DNA from 2 places in the Priestia sp. USM5 genome. Region 1 is predicted to be linked to the other one. Evidence: riboswitches for the same ligand, from Rfam matches in the RefSeq annotation. Region 1 holds a riboswitch; the other holds the start of a gene.

Region 1 (5,672 bases):
AAAAAGCAATGTGGAAAGACTCTTCTTTAGAAGGAATGGATCAATATGCAACTCAACTAAATAAAGATGTACAGGATCTACAGCAAAGAGTAAAAGAAGTTAAATTAGAACCTACACACGTAGTCGCTGGTTCAATGGAACTGTTAAATGAAGCTGCTATTTCAAAAGTGACTGGAGAAGAGGAAAGATACTCTCATATTGATCTAGTAGATTTAGCTTCAAATGTAGAAGGTTCTCTAGCTGTCTATCATGCTGTTCTGCCAATTCTGAATGAAAAAAGTCCAGATCTTTCAGAGCAATTAGATAAAGAATTTAATCAACTAACAGCTACCTTAGGGAAATATCAAAAAGATGGAACGTATCTCCCGTACACAGAATTAACGAAGGAACAGATTCGGGAACTGAGTCAACAGTTAAACACATTATCGGAATCTATGGCCCAAACAGCTGAGATATTTCAATAAAAAAGGAGAATGAACGTGAAAGAATCGAAGAAGCCCAAACAATACACGCGTCGTGATATGTTAAAAATGTCAGTATTAACGGGTGTGGGTGTTGCGGTAAGCACAAGTAGTATCGGCGTTTTAGCTAATATGGCTAATGGGCTAGGAAATTCAAGCGAGAAAGCCTCAAGCAATCCTGTAGATGATTCTATTATTTCTTTTAATGGAAAAAATCAAGCAGGAATTGTAACGCCTCAGCAAACATATGCTTATGTAGCTGCTTTTGATTTACTAACAGATCAAAAAGATAAAGTTATAGATCTTTTCAAAAAATGGACGGTGTTGAGTCAATCTATGACTCAGGGAGAAGTTAGTAAAGACAATAATAATGATTGGCTTCCACCAAAAGATACAGGAGAAGCAAAAGATTTAACTCCTTCTAAATTAACCTTAACATTTGGCTTTGGTCCTTCTTTCTTTTCTAAGAATGGAGAGGATCGTTTTGGTTTAGCTGATAAGAAGCCGAAGCACCTTAAAGATATTCCAGCAATGCCAAGAGATGATTTGCAAGAGCCTTTTATAGGAGGAGACATTTCTGTACAAGTTTGTGCAGATGATCAACAAGTGGCATTTCACGCTGTACGCAACCTTATTAAATCAGCAGTAGGCGTAGCAGAAGTAAAATGGATGCAATCTGGTTTTATTAGTGCTCCGGATGAGAAAACGCCTCGGAATTTATTTGGATTTAAAGATGGTACGGCGAATGTTTCTTCTAACGATTCTGAATCTCATAATCGAATTATTTGGGCGAATAATTCAGAGCCAACATGGATGCAGGGTGGAACTTATATGGCTTTTAGAAAAATCCAGATGTTTTTAGAAGTATGGGATCGATCATCTCTTAAAGATCAAGAAGACACGTTTGGTCGAAAAAAAGATAGTGGGGCTCCTTACGGCAAAGTAAAAGAACACGATAAAGTAAGCCTTATGCAAATGCCTCCTACTTCTCATACAGCTTTGGCAAAGGGAACGAGACAAGAGATTTATAGAAGAGCGTATTCTTATACAGATGGGGTAGATCCTAAAACAGGAAATATAAATGCAGGACTTATGTTTATTAGTTATCAAAAGAATCCTGACACACAATTTATACCAATGCTTAAGGTATTATCTCAGCAGGATAAATTAAATGAGTATACGAAACATATAGGTAGTGCAATATTTGCTTGTGCTCGCGGAATCCGTAAAGGAGAGTACATTGCACAGTCTTTGTTAGAATAGGTTCATAAGAATTTTATCAGGTTAGATATCAGTTTTTTAGTACTGTTATAGATAGGAAATGAGGTGATTATAATGGTAGGACCTGGAAGTGCAATTTTAATAGGGATAACAGCATTAATTATATTTGGTCCCAAAAGGCTACCTGAGTTAGGACGCTCCGCCGGTAAAACACTTCGTGAATTTAAAAATGCAACCCAAGGAATTATGGAGGACCATGATAAAGAGGATAAAAAATCATTAAAAAATGAAGTGAAAGAGGACAAAACACCTCTTTAATAAATTGAGATATGTTATTTTCTGATAAATACAGAGCCAAGTTCTTTATTTGTAAAGAACTTGGCTCTTAAGTAATTTCAAATAGGGATGCTAGTTAACATAAGGGATTTTATAGGTAGTCATAACACAAAATGAGAAACATAAAATTCAATAAGGAACTATCAGCCTGATCTTTCCTCAAGAAAAAACAATCCAACTCCCACGGATTGTTTTTTCTCTTTTTATCTTTTTAATGGTATGACGGATAATTAATAATATTTTTAGCAAACTACCCAAGACGCCGTGAGGCATCATAAAATAGCTCTCCATTCCTTACGAGGATAGAAAAACTACTGATTAGGCCCAGTGGTTTTTCTGCTTTTATGTTGTATAGAATATACAAGGTTAGTTAACATAATCACTCTTTCCGGTACACACGAAAAAAGAGAACCCTTGGGGGGCAAGGATTCTCAAGGGAGTCCTCTTGCTCTTTTATGCAGCTTTTTATACATCGTTGATACAACAACTTTTCTAAGACAACAAACTCTTCAAAGGGAGAAGTCTGCCCAAAATCAAAAGGAATTCATCCATCAGCTGTTGGACTAGTTGCTTAAAACCAGGGATCACTAGAAATCTTTTGCTTTTTATATTTTCTTCAAGTATTTGCACTAGAACCAGTTTACTTACTTATTATTTTTCTGTAAAACTTTTAAGCCTGAGCCCATGTCAGATGCAAGAACGTAGTTTTGATCTACGAAAACTCCCCAAATGTTCGCATTTGCAGGAACATATTTGCCAATCTGAACAGGTTTACTCGGATTCGAAATATCCACAGCTCTCACTCCACCTGCATAGTGAGAAAGATACAATGTATTTCCTTGTACTTTTGGATCGTGGACTGTTTTACCAAACGTAACTTGTTTATTCGGATCTTCTGAAATATTTTCTGTAAGATCTGTTTTAAATTCACTCAATAGTATTGGATTTGTTTTATCTTTAATGTCAAAGATTCTTGTGTAACCATAAGATTTTTCGTAACCTGGTTTTATTGGCGCATATACTTCTCTTGTTTCAACAAGTACCGTGCCGCCTTTTGCAAGTGCAACCGAGTGTGCTGAACCTTGTTGATTAGATGCGAAAGTTGTCCTTCCCTCAAACTTCACGTTTTCGGGATTTGAGATATCTAAAATGATTGTTCCAAGATCCCAGAAAGAAAGGAAAGCTGTTTTTCCTGTTTCATCCGCATATGCACTATGGTTGAATACAGGTCGTTTCTTGCCGTCTGGCGCGTTCCAGTTATATCCGTCAAAGTTTTCACTTACTTCTGGCAGTGAACGTGGATCAAACTCATAAAGTTTCTTTGGCTCAGCTGGATTTGTCACATCAACAAGCTGAAAGTCCTTCTCTTTTCCATGAGAATAGTAGTCTGCGTAAGGGTTCGCAGCAAGAACCAATATGCGGTTTCCTTGCGTCGTTAAGTATAATTCATGTGTTCCTTTTGTTTTCTTTGTTACTTCATAGAACCCTAACTTCTTAGGGTCATATGGATTGGTTACGTCGTATAAAAGAAATCCACCCTTAGAATTCGGATTTTTAACGTCTAGTTGCTGAACAGATACAACAGCTAAATCTCCTTTAAAAGATTTTGTATTTACCGTTTTAACGATTACTTTTTCCTGCCAAGTTCCAGGAATATCTTGATCTGCGAAAACGGCAACCTCTTTAGGATTGGTTGGGTCTTTTAAGTCAAACACTCGAACTCCACCGTTTCCTCCTCCAGAAGTATGTGTCCCTGTGTAAGCAAATCCTTTATGTGCATACACGTCAGCTGTGCTGTTCTTGACACCTTCTCTAATTTCTTTCAATGGTACAGCTGCGGCTTCGTGCAAATACTTTAAATTCTTACTTCCTTCTGTGACAGGAACAGAGCTGATCTCATCTGGGTTACGCTGTCCTTTTTCAATGCTGATGTCTCCAAGTTCATCGTGCGCATATGCAACTGGTAATATAGATGAAACTGTTAATCCCGTAACTAGCGCAGTACTTAACAAAAGTTTTCTTTTCATTAAAATTCCTCCTTGGATTTACTTGATAGAAACTCTACAAGAGGCAGAATACAAAAAGCCTTCTGAACTCATAAAGAGACAGAAGGCTTCCGAAAAATCCGATTTCCTCTCATCTCTCAGCGTGAACACTGTTAGATTTAGCACCGTTTTCCTACTGTCTATTTAGTACGAATGGTTGCCGGGTTTCATAGGGATAATTTCCTCCACCTGCTCTTAATAATAGTATTCCTATCAAATTACTTTGTATTATTACAATGATTTCATGTAATGTCAATATATTTTTTAAACTTTACTTATTGGTATGCTTGAAGACGAGTAGCGAACGGTTGAAGGGGCGTGTGGCCAACGGTGATCAAAGAGAACTGCTAACCAAACTGGCAGCAAACAAGCCGTAGTGTTAGAAGGCGTTATAGGCTAAGGGCGCCTATCGGAAGGAATACGCTCTTTTCACGTCTAAGTATTCATTAGAAAAACAAGCTAGTGTCCTATCAAGGGATTAGTTGATCTTTATTACTCATCGAAATAATGAAAATTACAATATTAATTATATATGTAATCACTTACAAAGTGGATTGAAATAATTGAATATTCTGTTCAGTGATATTAGGTTCGGCATGAAAAATTCTTATAAATAGCTTAAAAAATTAAATAATTAGAAAGAGACTTTATATGGTAAAGTATTGGACCAAATTCAAATAAAAGTCCGCAAAAGTATACGTTTACGGACTGTTGTTTTATATAAGGAATCTATCATTTTTACCGTCCGTTTAAGTCGTGAATTAAATCACGAACGTCTCCTGAAAATCACATACTTTTACGAACGTTTTTAGTAGCATAATAGGAATATAAATGTAAATTTATTATAAAGTGGAAAAAGGAAGTTTTGGATAAATACGTGTAAGTAGTCGAGATTAAAATGAAGGTCGTCAACTTCAATCGAGGACAGTAAGGGCTGTTATCAGTAATGGTTGTTGAATTTTTAAAAAAGACTCCCGCAGTAAATATGTACTAGCAGAAGTCCTAAGTATTAACTAAGCTTGTTCAAGTGAGTCTTCTAGCAAAAATGACTCAAGATCTTTTAATAAGATATTATTTTTTTCCACAATTGATTTAATTACATCAATTCCGATTTTCTTTGAGAATTTGGGATTGTCTTCTTTGATAAAGCTATCTGATTCATTCATATACAATTGTTTTAATTTAAGGATTAAGTAACCGTATAAATATAATAATAAAAAAACAACATTATCAGTACATTCCATTATTCTTAATTTAAAAGATAAACTACAGTTTATTACAATGGTGGATTTTTCATTAATCATACAAGTAATATCTATATCCGTGTCTCTAACTCTTAGTGTGATCTTTTTAAGTTCTCCACCATTGCTTATAAATGCTTTAGTCGCTATTAGTTCTGTTGTCTGGTAAGATTCTCCTGTAAAAACATTAGCGTCATCAGATATATTCCCTACAAAACCACTAATATTTTCTAATTTGGTAATTTCATTTAATGTTCCATTTCGTTCAGTATAAACATAGAATAACCAATTAAATATATCAGGATTAAGTAAGTATTCGGGGTTTTTTTGCGAAATATTTTCTTTACCAATAAGCTTTTTAAATCTAC
Region 2 (5,672 bases), on a different contig from region 1:
AACTTCTTGATCTTCATATTCGAAGTGGTTCTGTTTTAAGACAGCAAGGCGTTCGCCAGGGCCCATATGTACATCACCAGTCTGAGATTCAATTTCACCAGATAAAATTTTTAAAAACGTTGATTTTCCAGCACCGTTTGCGCCGATTAATCCATAGCAGTTACCAGGCGTGAATTTAATATTCACATCTTCAAATAACTTTCGGTCGCCAAATCGTAAACTTACATTACTAACTGTAATCATGTATGAGCAGTCCTCCAAATTCAATATCTATAAAATTATACCATTCTTTTGAGATAAGAGCGATATGAATACAATATTTCAAACATAAAGTGTAACCGACACTTTAAGCACTCGTCAACCATTTAAGGGATTTTTTGAGCGGTAACGCTTGATTATTCTAGCATTCACCAAAACACTGAGTGACAAACTAATATATTCAGGGAAACAGAAATTGTTGAATATACATTGTTTTTCATTTTATCGAGCTATACGGATACAATCTATGAAAAACATAGACGGTTTAAAAAACGACTCTTCACGCTTCACTTTTATGTTCAAAACGAAAGAAAGCTCTGAGGAATAACCTGAGAGCTTTCTAAATTTATTATTCAAAAATATAAGCTAGTGCTTGAAGAGCCTGTTCTGGCGTTTCGACTACAACTTGGGCTTTGTTTGACAGTTCTTTAAGCGGGTGGTGCAGTTTTTCAGGGCGAACCAAAATTAGCGGTTTATCTAATGCGATGGCTGTCGCTGCATCCATTGAGCTGTTCCACTGCTTGTATTTTTCACCAAATAAAGCAATGACCACATCAGATTTTTTAAGGAGCACCTGCGTGCGTAAATTATTAATTTGAGAAGCAGCTTCATCTTTTAAGACAGCGTTAGGCTGTTTTCCTAAAATTTCTTCTCCAATGTTGTCGGAGCGGTCATGGTCTGTCATGGGACCGACAAAGGTAAGGGGAAGGTTTAATTGTTCCGCTTGGTTTTTAATTTCGTCTCGCCAGTTATCATGAATTTGCCCGGCAAGGTATACGGTTAAGTTCATTATGTAGAAGTCCTCCTCTAACTAAAGTTTGTTTTATTTTATCAAATGTAAGCGGATAATACGAATGATTTGAATGGGCTACTTTTCCAAAAATAAGGTTATAGTAGACAAATAGTTAAAAAAGAGAAACAATAGAAAGCGTATTGCTAATTAAAGAAAGGATGTACCTGATGACAGAAACAGTGCTACAAGTAGATCATGTTAGTAAAGTAATTGGGAAGAAAACCATTTTGCATGATGTATCCTTATCGGTTGAGCGCGGTGAGATTTTCGGATTGCTTGGTCCGAACGGCTCTGGAAAAACAACGCTAATTCGTACCGTAGTAGGACTCATTAAAGAAACAAAGGGAACAATTACCGTCAATGGGTTTCCTTTAAAAGAACAGTTTACTTCAGCTATGAAATCAATTGGAGCGATTATTGAAAACCCTGAGTTTTATGATTATCTGACGGGCTATCAAAATTTAAAACACTTTGCGAATATGCATGAAGGGATCACGGCAGAACGCTTGGATGAAGTGATTGCGCTAGTAAAGCTTGAAAACAGCATTCATGCAAAAGTGAAGACGTATTCCCTTGGGATGAGACAGCGTTTAGGAGTAGCTCAAGCTATTTTACATAAGCCTGCATTGCTTTTACTAGACGAACCAACAAATGGTCTAGACCCAGCGGGAATGAGAGAATTTCGTACATATTTACAAACCCTCTGCAGGGAAGAAGGTATTTCAATTTTAATCGCGAGCCACTTATTAAAAGAAGTGGAAGCATTATGTGACCGCGTTGGTATTATTCAAAACGGCGAGTTAAAAGCTGTTCAAGATCTATCTCCAAATCGTCAAGATCAAGGGATGTATGTAGAATTTGAAGTATCTGACGTGCAACAAGCAGCGGATCTTTTATCTCAAGAATTCCAAGTAACAATAAAATCCGATAGTATTGATGTAGTGATTATGAAAGAACAAATTCCAGCTGTGAATAGAAAATTAGTGGACAGCGATATTTTAGTCTACCGAATCACTCCTGTTTATGAGACGCTTGAAGATTCGTTTATGTCCGTTACGGAGGGAGAGCACCATGCTTAAGTTAATTCAAAATGAACACATGAAATGGTTTTACAAAAGAAGTACAAAAGTCACGTTTATTACAATCGGCATCTTAACTCTTTGTATGGCTCTTTTAATGAAGAAAGTAGCAAACAGCGCAGGAACGGAAGACAACATATTGAATTTCCTGTCATTTAGTGCAGGCATGCTGATCCTCGTTCAATTTTTCGCGCTTGCTGTTGGAGGATCAATGGTTGCAAAAGAGTTTGAAGCGGGTACCATTAAGCTTCTTTTAATTCGCCCTGCTAGACGTTCAACGATTTTAACGTCCAAGTACATAACGCTCGTTTTAATTAGCTTGTATTACTTGCTGAGCTATTTGCTTTTTTCGTTTGTATGGGGAGCATTGTTCTTTGGATTTGCCAGTCTAGAAGGAGATGCGCAGCTGCTTAAAAACATTACGCTTACGTATGACAGCGCGTATATGGAAACGTTTATGATGATGACGTTTGCTTTTATGCTGTCGTCTTTATTTAGAAACAGCGCGCTTGCTTCAAGTCTAGCTATTGTCATAAGTATCGGCGCAAAAGCTGTAACAGGACTAGTATCAGAGCTAGGTTTATGGTGGGGGAAATTTTTACTGTTCGCCAACACAAACTTTGTGCAGTATATGGACGGAATGAAGACGATGTTTGACGGAATGACAATTCCATTTTCAATCTTCATCTTAGTTGCACACTTTGTCTTCTTTATGGGCGTAGCGTGGGTGGCGTTTTTAAAACGTGACGTAGCTAATTGATGTGAGAATTTTCACACTATATATTTTTCTAAAATAGCATTTGACAATTAAATAAAAAGAGATTACAGTAGTGAAAGACTATTTTTAAAACAACTATAAACTTCTTATCAAGAGAGACGGAGGGACTGGCCCTAGGATGTCTCGGCAACTGGCTGTACGCAGTGCGGTGCCAAATCCAGCAGACGATGTTTCGTTTGGAAGATGAGAAGGGTAATCTTATGATACAAATAAGAGACCTCTTCTTATCAATAAGAAGAGGTCTTTTTTTATTACGTAAACAAGAGGTGTTAAGAATGGAACAACAAAAAGGAAACGGCTGGGCGCTGTTACCGCTGGGCATCTTTTTAGTCCTGTTTGTCGGATCAGGAATTATAACGGGAGATTTTTATAAGCTGCCTGTATTAGTAGCTATTATCATTGCAGCCATCGTGGCGCTGGCTATGAACCGCAAAGATTCACTTAATGTAAAAGTGGAACGTTTTGCTAAAGGAGCAGGGCATCCTGATATCATTATTATGGTACTTATTTTTATTTTGGCAGGTGCTTTTTCTCAAGTCGCTAAAGGCATGGGAGCTGTTGATTCAACGGTAAACTTAGCTCTGTCTGTGCTTCCGCAAAGCTTAGTGGTAGTCGGAATCTTCGTTATTGGCGCATTCATTTCAATTTCGATGGGAACGTCAATGGGAACGATCGCTGCGTTAGGGCCTATCGCTGTAGGAATCAGTGAGCAGGCGCATGTATCCATTACATTGGCAATTGCTGCTGTTGTTGGTGGTGCAATGTTTGGAGATAATTTATCCGTAATCTCTGATACGACCATTGCGGCAGTTCGTACGCAAAAAACAAATATGTCAGATAAATTAAAAGTAAACTTTTTTATTGTCCTTCCTGCAGCGATTGTTACAGTGATTTTATTACTTGTAATGACGCTAGGCAATACGTCATCAGTAGAAATTAAAGATTTTAGCTGGTTTAAAATCTTGCCTTATGTCGGCGTACTCGTTGCTGCCATATTTGGTGCAAACGTATTAAGCATTTTAACCGGAGGAATTGTATTAGCCGGCGTAATTGGATTAGCTGACGGAAGCTACACGCTTTCTTCTCTTGCTAAAACTGTGACAGAAGGTATTGGCGGAATGTCGGAATTAATTATTTTATCTCTTTTAATTGGCGGAATGGTTGAACTCATTCGCTATAACGGTGGTATTCAGTTCTTATTGAACCTATTAACACGACGCATTCAAACAAAAAAAGGCGGAGAATTCAGCATCGCTGGATTAGTAAGTTTAACCAATTTAGCCACGGCTAATAACACGATTTCAATTATTACAGCAGGTCCGTTAGCGAAAGAAATCTCTGATAAGTATTCAATTGATAATCGTAAATCAGCCAGTCTGCTCGACTTGTTTTCATGCAGCGTTCAAGGGCTTATCCCTTACGGTGCACAAATGCTTCTCGCAGCAGGATTTGCTAAAGTTTCACCGGTTGAGATTATTCCATTTACATTCTATCCAATGTTAACAGCGGTTTGCGGTATCATTGCGATTGTAATTGGCTTTCCTCGTTTAAATAAAAAATCAAAATCATCTAAAGAAGCTGCGTAATATCAAACCCTTAAAAAGAACATTCTTTTTAAGGGTTTTTTACTGTTTGAAAAAATCAGTCGGCTTTTTTTCATCTAGCTCCTTCCAAAGTGTCTCATTTTGTTTAAGTGCATAAGCCGCTCCTCCGATTTCAATTCCGCATAATAAAATGAATAATAAAATACCCATGATATGACCTCCTTATATAAGTGAATAAAAACATGATTGTAACGGGTTTAGCTTATTGCTGTTTCACTTTATAATGAGAATAAAGTATGAAACGCGTTTCAGCGCAAGAGAAAAAGGTGAAAACATGACAAATATCCGAGATATCGCAAAAAAAGCTGGTGTATCTGTTTCGACCGTGTCACGGGTTTTAAATCATCATCCGTATGTAAAAGAAGAAAAGCGCCGTCTGGTAGAAGAAGTAATTCAAGAACTTAATTACGAACAAAACATTAATGCCGTTCACTTATCAAAAGGGAAAACAAATATGATTGCTGTCGTCTTGCCTTTTATTAATCATCCTTATTTCAGTCTGCTTTTAGAAGGAGTGGCCTCTCAAGCGTTAGAAAAGCAGTATCAGCTTGTTATTTGTCAGACGAACTATGATGTAAAAAAAGAAGAAGAAGCGCTTCATATGCTAAAAACAAAGCAGGTTGATGGAGTGATTATTTGTTCTAGAGCAGGCAGCTGGAGCACGATTGAATATTATCAGCAGTACGGGCCGATAGCCGTGTGCGAAAACGTAAAAAATCGTTCTATTCGCTCCGTATACGTTGATCATTATGCAGCTTTTAAGAAAGCGCTCATGTATTTAAAAGAAAAAGGATATACGGATATTGGCTACTGTATTGGAAGAATGACGGGTACAAATAGTCAACAGAGGCAGCAAGCATACAAAGAATATGTAGAAAGAATAAATGAGCCTTATCATCCGGAATGGGTGTTTCAAGGCTGTTTGAACGTGACAGATGGTGAAAAAGTGGTGAAAAAATTGGTGCAGATGAAAAATCGGCCTCAGGCGCTTTTAGTAACAAACGATCAAGTCGCTATTGGTATAAAAGCTCAGTGCGAACAAGCGGGTATATCAGTTCCAGGCGATTTAGCTATTATTGGTTTTGATAATCATCCGCTTTCTTCTTATTTACAAATCACAACGATCGAACTTCCTCTCAAAGAAATGGGCGAAACGCTTT

The links. Region 1 has a riboswitch for S-adenosylmethionine ahead of ACWATA_RS26310 (LVIVD repeat-containing protein). Riboswitches for the same ligand answer to the same signal wherever they lie in the genome.
Region 2: linked by a shared signal. The riboswitch ahead of ACWATA_RS13395 (Na+/H+ antiporter NhaC family protein) and the one ahead of ACWATA_RS26310 (LVIVD repeat-containing protein) in region 1 are both predicted to bind S-adenosylmethionine.

What each region holds. Positions count from the first base shown of each region.
Region 1 covers NZ_JBSGKN010000004.1:19,766-25,437, reverse strand. The annotation lists gene efeO (iron uptake system protein EfeO) at 1-464, shown strand, start outside; gene efeB (iron uptake transporter deferrochelatase/peroxidase subunit) at 522-1,724, shown strand; gene ACWATA_RS26315 (twin-arginine translocase TatA/TatE family subunit) at 1,797-2,000, shown strand; gene ACWATA_RS26310 (LVIVD repeat-containing protein) at 2,663-4,045, opposite strand; SAM riboswitch class I at 4,152-4,268, opposite strand; gene ACWATA_RS26305 (hypothetical protein) at 5,077-5,672, opposite strand, start outside.
Region 2 covers NZ_JBSGKN010000001.1:2,473,771-2,479,442, reverse strand. The annotation lists gene ACWATA_RS13415 (ABC-F family ATP-binding cassette domain-containing protein) at 1-243, opposite strand, end outside; gene ACWATA_RS13410 (YtoQ family protein) at 608-1,048, opposite strand; gene ACWATA_RS13405 (ABC transporter ATP-binding protein) at 1,219-2,130, shown strand; gene ACWATA_RS13400 (ABC transporter permease) at 2,123-2,890, shown strand; SAM riboswitch class I at 2,992-3,098, shown strand; gene ACWATA_RS13395 (Na+/H+ antiporter NhaC family protein) at 3,184-4,494, shown strand; gene ACWATA_RS13390 (hypothetical protein) at 4,534-4,662, opposite strand; gene ACWATA_RS13385 (LacI family DNA-binding transcriptional regulator) at 4,787-5,672, shown strand, end outside.